Regions from separate parts of the Desulfitobacterium sp. LBE genome, predicted to be linked through region 1. Evidence: riboswitches for the same ligand, from Rfam matches in the RefSeq annotation. Region 1 holds a riboswitch; the other holds the start of a gene.
What was found. Region 1 has a riboswitch for lysine ahead of lysA (diaminopimelate decarboxylase). Riboswitches for the same ligand answer to the same signal wherever they lie in the genome.
Positions count from the first base shown of each region.

Region 1 (3,415 bases):
TTCCTAAAGGAGAGACCCCTCCCCGTATATAACCGGTCAGGGGCTGAACTTCTTTGAGAGGAACCACTTCCATTTTCTTGTTGCCGCTCACTTGGGCGAGGGCCTTAAGGTTCAGCTCATAATGGGCAGGGATGCAGGCGATCAGAATGCCTGTTTTATCTCCTCGGGTTACCAGGGTTTTATAGATTAATTCAGGAGGCATGTTTACCTTTTGGGCGACGGTAGTGGCGGAAAGATCCGCTTCATCCACCTCATAGGGGATTAATTCATAGGCTATACCGGCTTGATCGAGGATGCGGGCGGCGTTGGTTTTTTGAGCCATAAGAATCACCTTTCCTTCTTAACTCACTATAGGAAATACAGGGAATGCTGTCAAGATTCAGAGAAGAAAAGGGAATACTCATAAAGCAGAGGGTCATAAATAGATTAAGTTTAGATTAAAGAGGGTGTTTGTGTGGAGATGTTATCATGGGAATTATGGCTCGCCATGAGTGGAATTACGTTCTTTGCAACCTTTATTCAGGTTTTGACAGGGTTTGGGTTCGGGCTGGTGGCGGTACCTCTGCTCCTTTTTGTTTTGCCCAGCCAACAAGCTCTTTTGGCGGGAATGATTTTATCCATGATGGGTTCCTCGGTGCAGGGGTTCCAAATGCGGCGCTTAGTCCGCCGGGATTTAGTCCTCCGGCTTTTGCTTATAGGGATTCCCGGATTGGCCCTGGGTGTTGTCCTGAGTGGGTATATGAATGAAATGTACATAAAAGGGATGGTGGGAATTATCCTTATCGGCTATGTTGCCTATCAATGGGTGCAGCTCAAAAGCAGTGCCCTTGAGAAGAAAGTTCCTGAGGAAGGGGATATCAATGCATCCTCCAAGGGATTTGTCATGGTTGCTTTTTCTTCAGGTTTGCTCAACGGCCTGGCGGCCATTCCCGGCCCCCCCATTGTCGCGTTGCTCATCAAGCATCTGACCAAGGATGTCTTCCAGGCAACCACCGTTACCTTTTTCTTTTTTCAATACGCTATGACCAGCGCTTTAAAAATTCTTGTGTTTCGAGAAAGCTTCACCCTTCCCTTTGGCATCACCCTTGTCAGTATGATTTTGGCGGTTGTCCTTGGCTATGTGGCCGGTCAGCCTTTTAGAAAGAAAATCAACGAAGCTCAATTCAAGAAGCTGGTCTATGGATTGCTTTTCATCATCGGCGTGACTTCCCTTACTGAGCCGCTGAAGGGACTGTTTTTTTGACATGATTTTGGTTGATTCCGGGTACTCTAAAGACAGAATAGGCAAGACCATGATTTGGTCAGGATAAAAGGAGGAATCCCGGATGAACGACCAGAAGAATACCGGCAAAGAGCTGAAACGCCAATTATGGGAGCCGGCAGGTGTGATCAGTCAGACCCAAGAGTCCGGCTCACAGGCCATGGATTATGGCGGGCAGCCCAAAGACAGCAGCAAAGGCGGCCAGATTACCTTAGAGGTGGAGGATGTTTTTCATAATCGGGGGGTTATGGAAAATCTGCAGAATGAGAAAAAATAAAGGCAGGGCAATGTATACAGAAGCAATGTATTGACAAGGGTAACATCTTGTTCCATAATGTATAGATAATTCATAGAGTGAATGATAGAGGCGCAGTGTATTAAGAGTAATTATCCCGAGCGGGTCAGGCTAGGACGGATAAGGAAAGGAATCGCTGCCGAAGCAAAGGCCCAGGACAAAGGGTCTTAGCTGGTCTTCCATTGAAAAAATGTAAGACTGTCACCGGGACTCCGGTGGAGTGCTATCTCGTGAAGTTTGAGGCTTAAGCTGATTTTGCCTTAAAAAACGGTTGCGAGGGGACTCGCAGCCGTTTTTTTGCAACCAAACTTTAAAATCTCTAGCGGTGGGTAGTCTATAGTATATAGGGGAGGATCAGAATATGGCAGTAAAAAACTTACCTTTTAATCAAGAGCAGTTGCAGAAGATCATGGAGGACTATGGTACCCCTTTTCATATTTATGATGAGGAAGCCATTCGCAAAAACGCCCAAAGACTGCAGGCAGCATTTGCCTGGGCGCCGGGGTTTAAGGAGTATTTTGCCGTCAAAGCTCTTCCTAATCCCTATATTCTGAAGATCCTGGGGGAAGAGGATTTCGGGGCCGACTGCAGTTCTTTGGCGGAACTGATCCTGGCGGAAAAAGCGGGGATCACCGAGGAGAACATTATGCTTACCTCCAACAATACCCCTGCTGAGGAATTTCAAAAAGCAAAGGATTTATGGGCGATCATCAATTTAGATGATATTACCCATATTGATTATCTGGAAAAGCATACCGGCCTGCCGGAGGTGCTCTCCTTCCGCTATAATCCCGGTTCTCTGCGGGCGGGGAATGCCATTATCGGCAACCCCGAAGAATCCAAATATGGTTTGACCAAGGAACAGTTATTCCAGGCTTACGAGATCGTTCGTGACAAAGGGGTGAAGCGTTTCGGACTCCATACTATGATCATCTCCAATGAACTGAACCCGGATTTCTTCATCGAGACAGCAGAGATGATGTTTGATCTGGCCATAGAGCTGAAAGAAAAACTGGGAATCCGCCTGGAATTTGTGAATTTTGGCGGCGGAATCGGCATCCCCTACCGTCCGGAACAAGAGCCGGTCAATCTGGAAACTATCGGAGAAGGTGTCCGCAAAGTTTACGAAGAGAAGATCGTCGCCAAAGGCTTAGATCCCCTGCGCATCTGCCTGGAATGCGGCCGCATGATAACGGGACCTTATGGCTATTTGGTGACCAAAGTCCTTCATCGCAAGGATACGTATAAAAATTATATCGGTGTCGATGCCAGCATGTCCGATCTGATGCGCCCGGGAATCTACGGCGCCTATCACCATATCACCGTCATGGGTAAGGAAGACCTGCCTGAGGACCACATCTATGATGTGACCGGAAGCTTATGTGAGAACAACGATAAGTTTGCCGTGGACCGGGAACTGCCCAGAATCGAGATCGGGGATATTCTGGTGATTCATGATACCGGTGCTCACGGGCATGCCATGGGCTTCAACTACAATGGCAAGCTGCGTCATGCTGAGTTATTGCTGCAGGCTGATGGCAGTGTGAAGCTGATCCGCCGGGCGGAAACACTGGAGGATTATTTTGCCACCTTGGATTTCAGTGAGCTATAGTTCTTAAGCGGGGCGCGGGTTCTGCTTTTGTAAAAAGAGCAAAGACCGAGGCTGTGCCCCGGCTTATATCCATTATACTCTAACGCATTAACAAATATAAAAAGCAGTAAGCTATTTTTTACCACATTTAAAGATTAAGCCCTTTTAACTGAATATTTCAACCTAAGTTGACCCAAAAGGTAATTTAAAAGACCTGTGCTCCAGGCGTTTATAACGCAAGAGCACAGGCTTTTTAGCGGGGGCTTAA
Region 1 covers NZ_VLKD01000001.1:3,599,636-3,603,050, forward strand. Annotated here, with positions in the region: gene ybaK (Cys-tRNA(Pro) deacylase) at 1-322, opposite strand, end outside; gene DESLBE_RS17145 (sulfite exporter TauE/SafE family protein) at 455-1,243, shown strand; gene DESLBE_RS17150 (hypothetical protein) at 1,326-1,538, shown strand; lysine riboswitch at 1,616-1,790, shown strand; gene lysA (diaminopimelate decarboxylase) at 1,918-3,168, shown strand; gene DESLBE_RS17160 (ATP-binding protein) at 3,412-3,415, opposite strand, start outside.

Region 2 (3,415 bases), 2.5 Mb from region 1:
TTATAGGCGGGGTGACCGAGACTTTTCAAGCCTTGAAGGACAGATACAAACCATGGCATAAAAGTCATGGATAATAAAAAAAGCACGAGTCCCTGGCGGGCGGCCCGTGCTTATCGGTAAAGCCGGATTCGGTTTAGTATTTAATAAATTTATCCCCGGGAACATTACAGATGGAACATTTTTCGGGGATGTATTTTTCGATGTTGCCGCAGACGGGACAGAGATAATAGAATACCTCTTCCGTTGAGTCTAAATTCTCCAAAGCCTCTTTATAGAGCTTGGCATGGACTTCTTCTGCTTTCATAGCAAAAGTAAAGGTGGTTACAGCAGCTTTATTGCCTTCTGCTTCGGCAACTTTAATAAAATCAGGGTACATGCTTTCAAACTCATAGGTTTCACCGGCGATGCCATCTTTCAGATTATCCACGGTGGAACCTACTTTACCGGCGAGCTCCAACTCTCTGTGGGCATGCAGGGTCTCAGCGTCAGCAGCTGCCTGAAAGAGTTTGGCGGCGTTGAGTTTACCCTCTTTTTCGGCCTTTTTGGCATAAGCCAGGTACTTCCGATTAGCTTGTGATTCACCGGCAAAGGCATCCATAAGATGCTTTAATGTTTTTTGTTCGCTCATTGTTGATCCTCCAATTCTTAATATAATTTAGAGAGTGCTTGATTTTCTCTAGTATAAACTAGATTCTACAATTTCATTAAATTTCCTCTAAAGAAATAGTTGATGAGTACATAATACAAAACCGGTTCGGGTTGACAAGCTGTCTAATGTTATTGTAGACTGAAGATAAATTCATAGTGAACCTCACTTTTCAGGTGAGGTAGAGGTGCGATATTTAACAGTCCTTTTTGGAGCATGAGCAGCGAGGAAAACAAGGAGAAGGAAATATCGCCGAAGCTTTTAATACGCTCGGTATTATGGGCTGGGTCTGCAGTGAACAACTGCAGAACTGTCTCAATAGACGTCCCGGTTTATTGAGTTGTGCTATCTCGGCGGGGGAAAAGAGGGGTTTAGGAGCAATATGACTTTTGCGGCCTGAGTACCAACTCAGGTCTCATTTATTTTTTACAATTTTTAATATTATGAAAAAGGTAAAGAGAAGAAGGAGAGGTTCCAATGAAAAGAAAATTATCAATAGTGATGGCAGGGTTGCTTTCTGTCATGCTGCTGGCCACAGGCTGCGGTTCAAGCAGCCAGGGAAATACTCAAACACCGGCAGCAGGGAATGAAGGGGGTACTTTTAAAGTCGGCTTAGAGGCAGGCTATGCACCCTTTAACTGGACGCAAATGAATGATGCCAACGGTGGAGTCAAAATTGATGGCGGTGCTGAATATGCCGGTGGCTACGATGTGGAGATTGCCAAGAAAATTGCCGCAGGATTAGGCAAAGAACTGGTCATTGTTAAAACCGAATGGGATGGTCTTGTTCCTGCTTTAACTTCCGGAAAAATCGACGCGATTATCGCCGGTATGTCCCCGACTGCAGAACGGAAAGAAACCATTGATTTCTCCGATATTTATTACCAGTCCGATCTGGTTATAGTGGTCAAGAGCGGCAGCAAATATGAAAACGCCACCTCTCTTAAAGACTTTAATGGGGCTAAAATTACGGCTCAGTTAAACACCTTCCACTATGGTGTTATTGACCAAATCCCAGGAGTTTCCAAACAAACCGCTATGGATAACTTCCCGGCGATGCGGGTAGCGGTACAGTCAGGCATGATCGACGGCTATGTTTCCGAGCGCCCAGAAGGGGTCAGCGCTCAAGCGGCCAACAGCGATTTCAAAATGGTTGAATTCACTGATGGATTCCAAACCGATCCTGAGGATACGGCCATTGCCGTAGGGGTGAAAAAGGGCAGCGAACTCACTGCTAAAATCAATGAGATCTTAAAAGGGATCCCTGAAGCAGAGCGTATCCAAATCATGGATAATGCGATTAAGAACCAACCGGCAGCTAACTAAGACGAATTAAAGGACATTTTGCTCCACAGGGAATAATGTTTTATAAAACCGGCTACATTCAATGCAGTCGGTTTTGTCCTGTTTTTTGAAAATGCCTCATCAACTATGGGGTTAGTGATATTTTTGTAAGGAGGAGAATGATGAGCTTAGATTGGATCATACGCATTTTGACCGAAAACTGGCCCATGTTTCTGCGCGGAGCAGGGTTCACCCTTTTAATCTCCATCATCGGTACCATCATTGGCTCTCTCATCGGACTTATTATCGGTGTTATACGCACTATCCCCATGCCGGAACGGGGGATTAAACGCATTTTGCTGAAAGTGGTCAATGCTCTTTTGGCAAGCTATATTGAGTTTTTCCGGGGAACCCCCATGATCGTTCAGGCTATGGTTATTTATTATGGGTCCGCCTTAGCTTTTAACATTCATATGAATCATATCTTTGCGGGAATTTTTATCGTTTCTATTAATACCGGGGCCTATATGGCCGAGATCGTCCGCGGCGGCATTATATCCATTGACAAAGGACAGTTTGAAGCGGCCCATGCCATCGGCATGAATCATATTCAGACCATGACCAATGTGGTATTGCCTCAGGTTATCCGCAATATTCTCCCGGCTACAGGGAATGAATTTGTAATCAATATTAAAGATACCTCTGTTCTCAATGTTATCTCCGTTACGGAACTGTATTTCCAAACCAAGTCCATCGCCGGGAACAACTTCCGCTACTTTGAAGCCTTCTTTGTGGCCTGTATCCTCTACTTCATCATGACCTTTACGGTAACGCGCATTCTTCGTTATATTGAAAGAAGGATGGATGGACCGGAAAGCTATATTATGAATCAAATGCAGGTGCAGACTGCCGAGAGTATGCTGCGCAGAACCAAGACCTGAGGGACAAGAGCCGATTGAGGAAGGAGGAACACACTTGGCAAAAGTCATTGAAGTTCAACATTTAAGCAAATCCTTTGGCTCTAATGAAGTCTTGAAGGATATTGATTTTTCCGTGCGCAAAGGAGAAGTGGTCTGTATCATCGGCTCATCCGGTTCCGGCAAATCCACCCTGCTGCGCTGCATTAACCTTTTGGAGAAACCCAGCGGCGGCCAGATCATCTATAAAGGGGAAAACATTCTCGATGATCAGCATGATGTCTATCAATACCGCCAAAAGCTGGGGATGGTCTTTCAGCAGTTCAATTTGTTCAATAACCATAATGTCCTGAACAATTGCATGGTAGGGCAAATCAAATTATTGAAGCGTTCCAAGGCCGAGGCTGAGGAAGTGGCTATGAAATACCTGAAAGTTGTAGGGATGGAGCAATACATCAATGCCAAGCCCAAGCAATTGTCGGGAGGGCAAAAACAACGGGTAGCCATTGCCCGGGCTCTGTCCATGGAACCGGATGTGATGCTCTTTGACGAGCCTACCTCCGCCCTG
Region 2 covers NZ_VLKD01000001.1:1,081,289-1,084,703, reverse strand. Annotated here, with positions in the region: gene DESLBE_RS05320 (ferritin family protein) at 134-628, opposite strand; lysine riboswitch at 821-1,002, shown strand; gene DESLBE_RS05315 (transporter substrate-binding domain-containing protein) at 1,124-1,972, shown strand; gene DESLBE_RS05310 (amino acid ABC transporter permease) at 2,110-2,871, shown strand; gene DESLBE_RS05305 (amino acid ABC transporter ATP-binding protein) at 2,906-3,415, shown strand, end outside.
Region 2: another riboswitch for lysine. It lies ahead of DESLBE_RS05315 (transporter substrate-binding domain-containing protein); the one in region 1 lies ahead of lysA (diaminopimelate decarboxylase).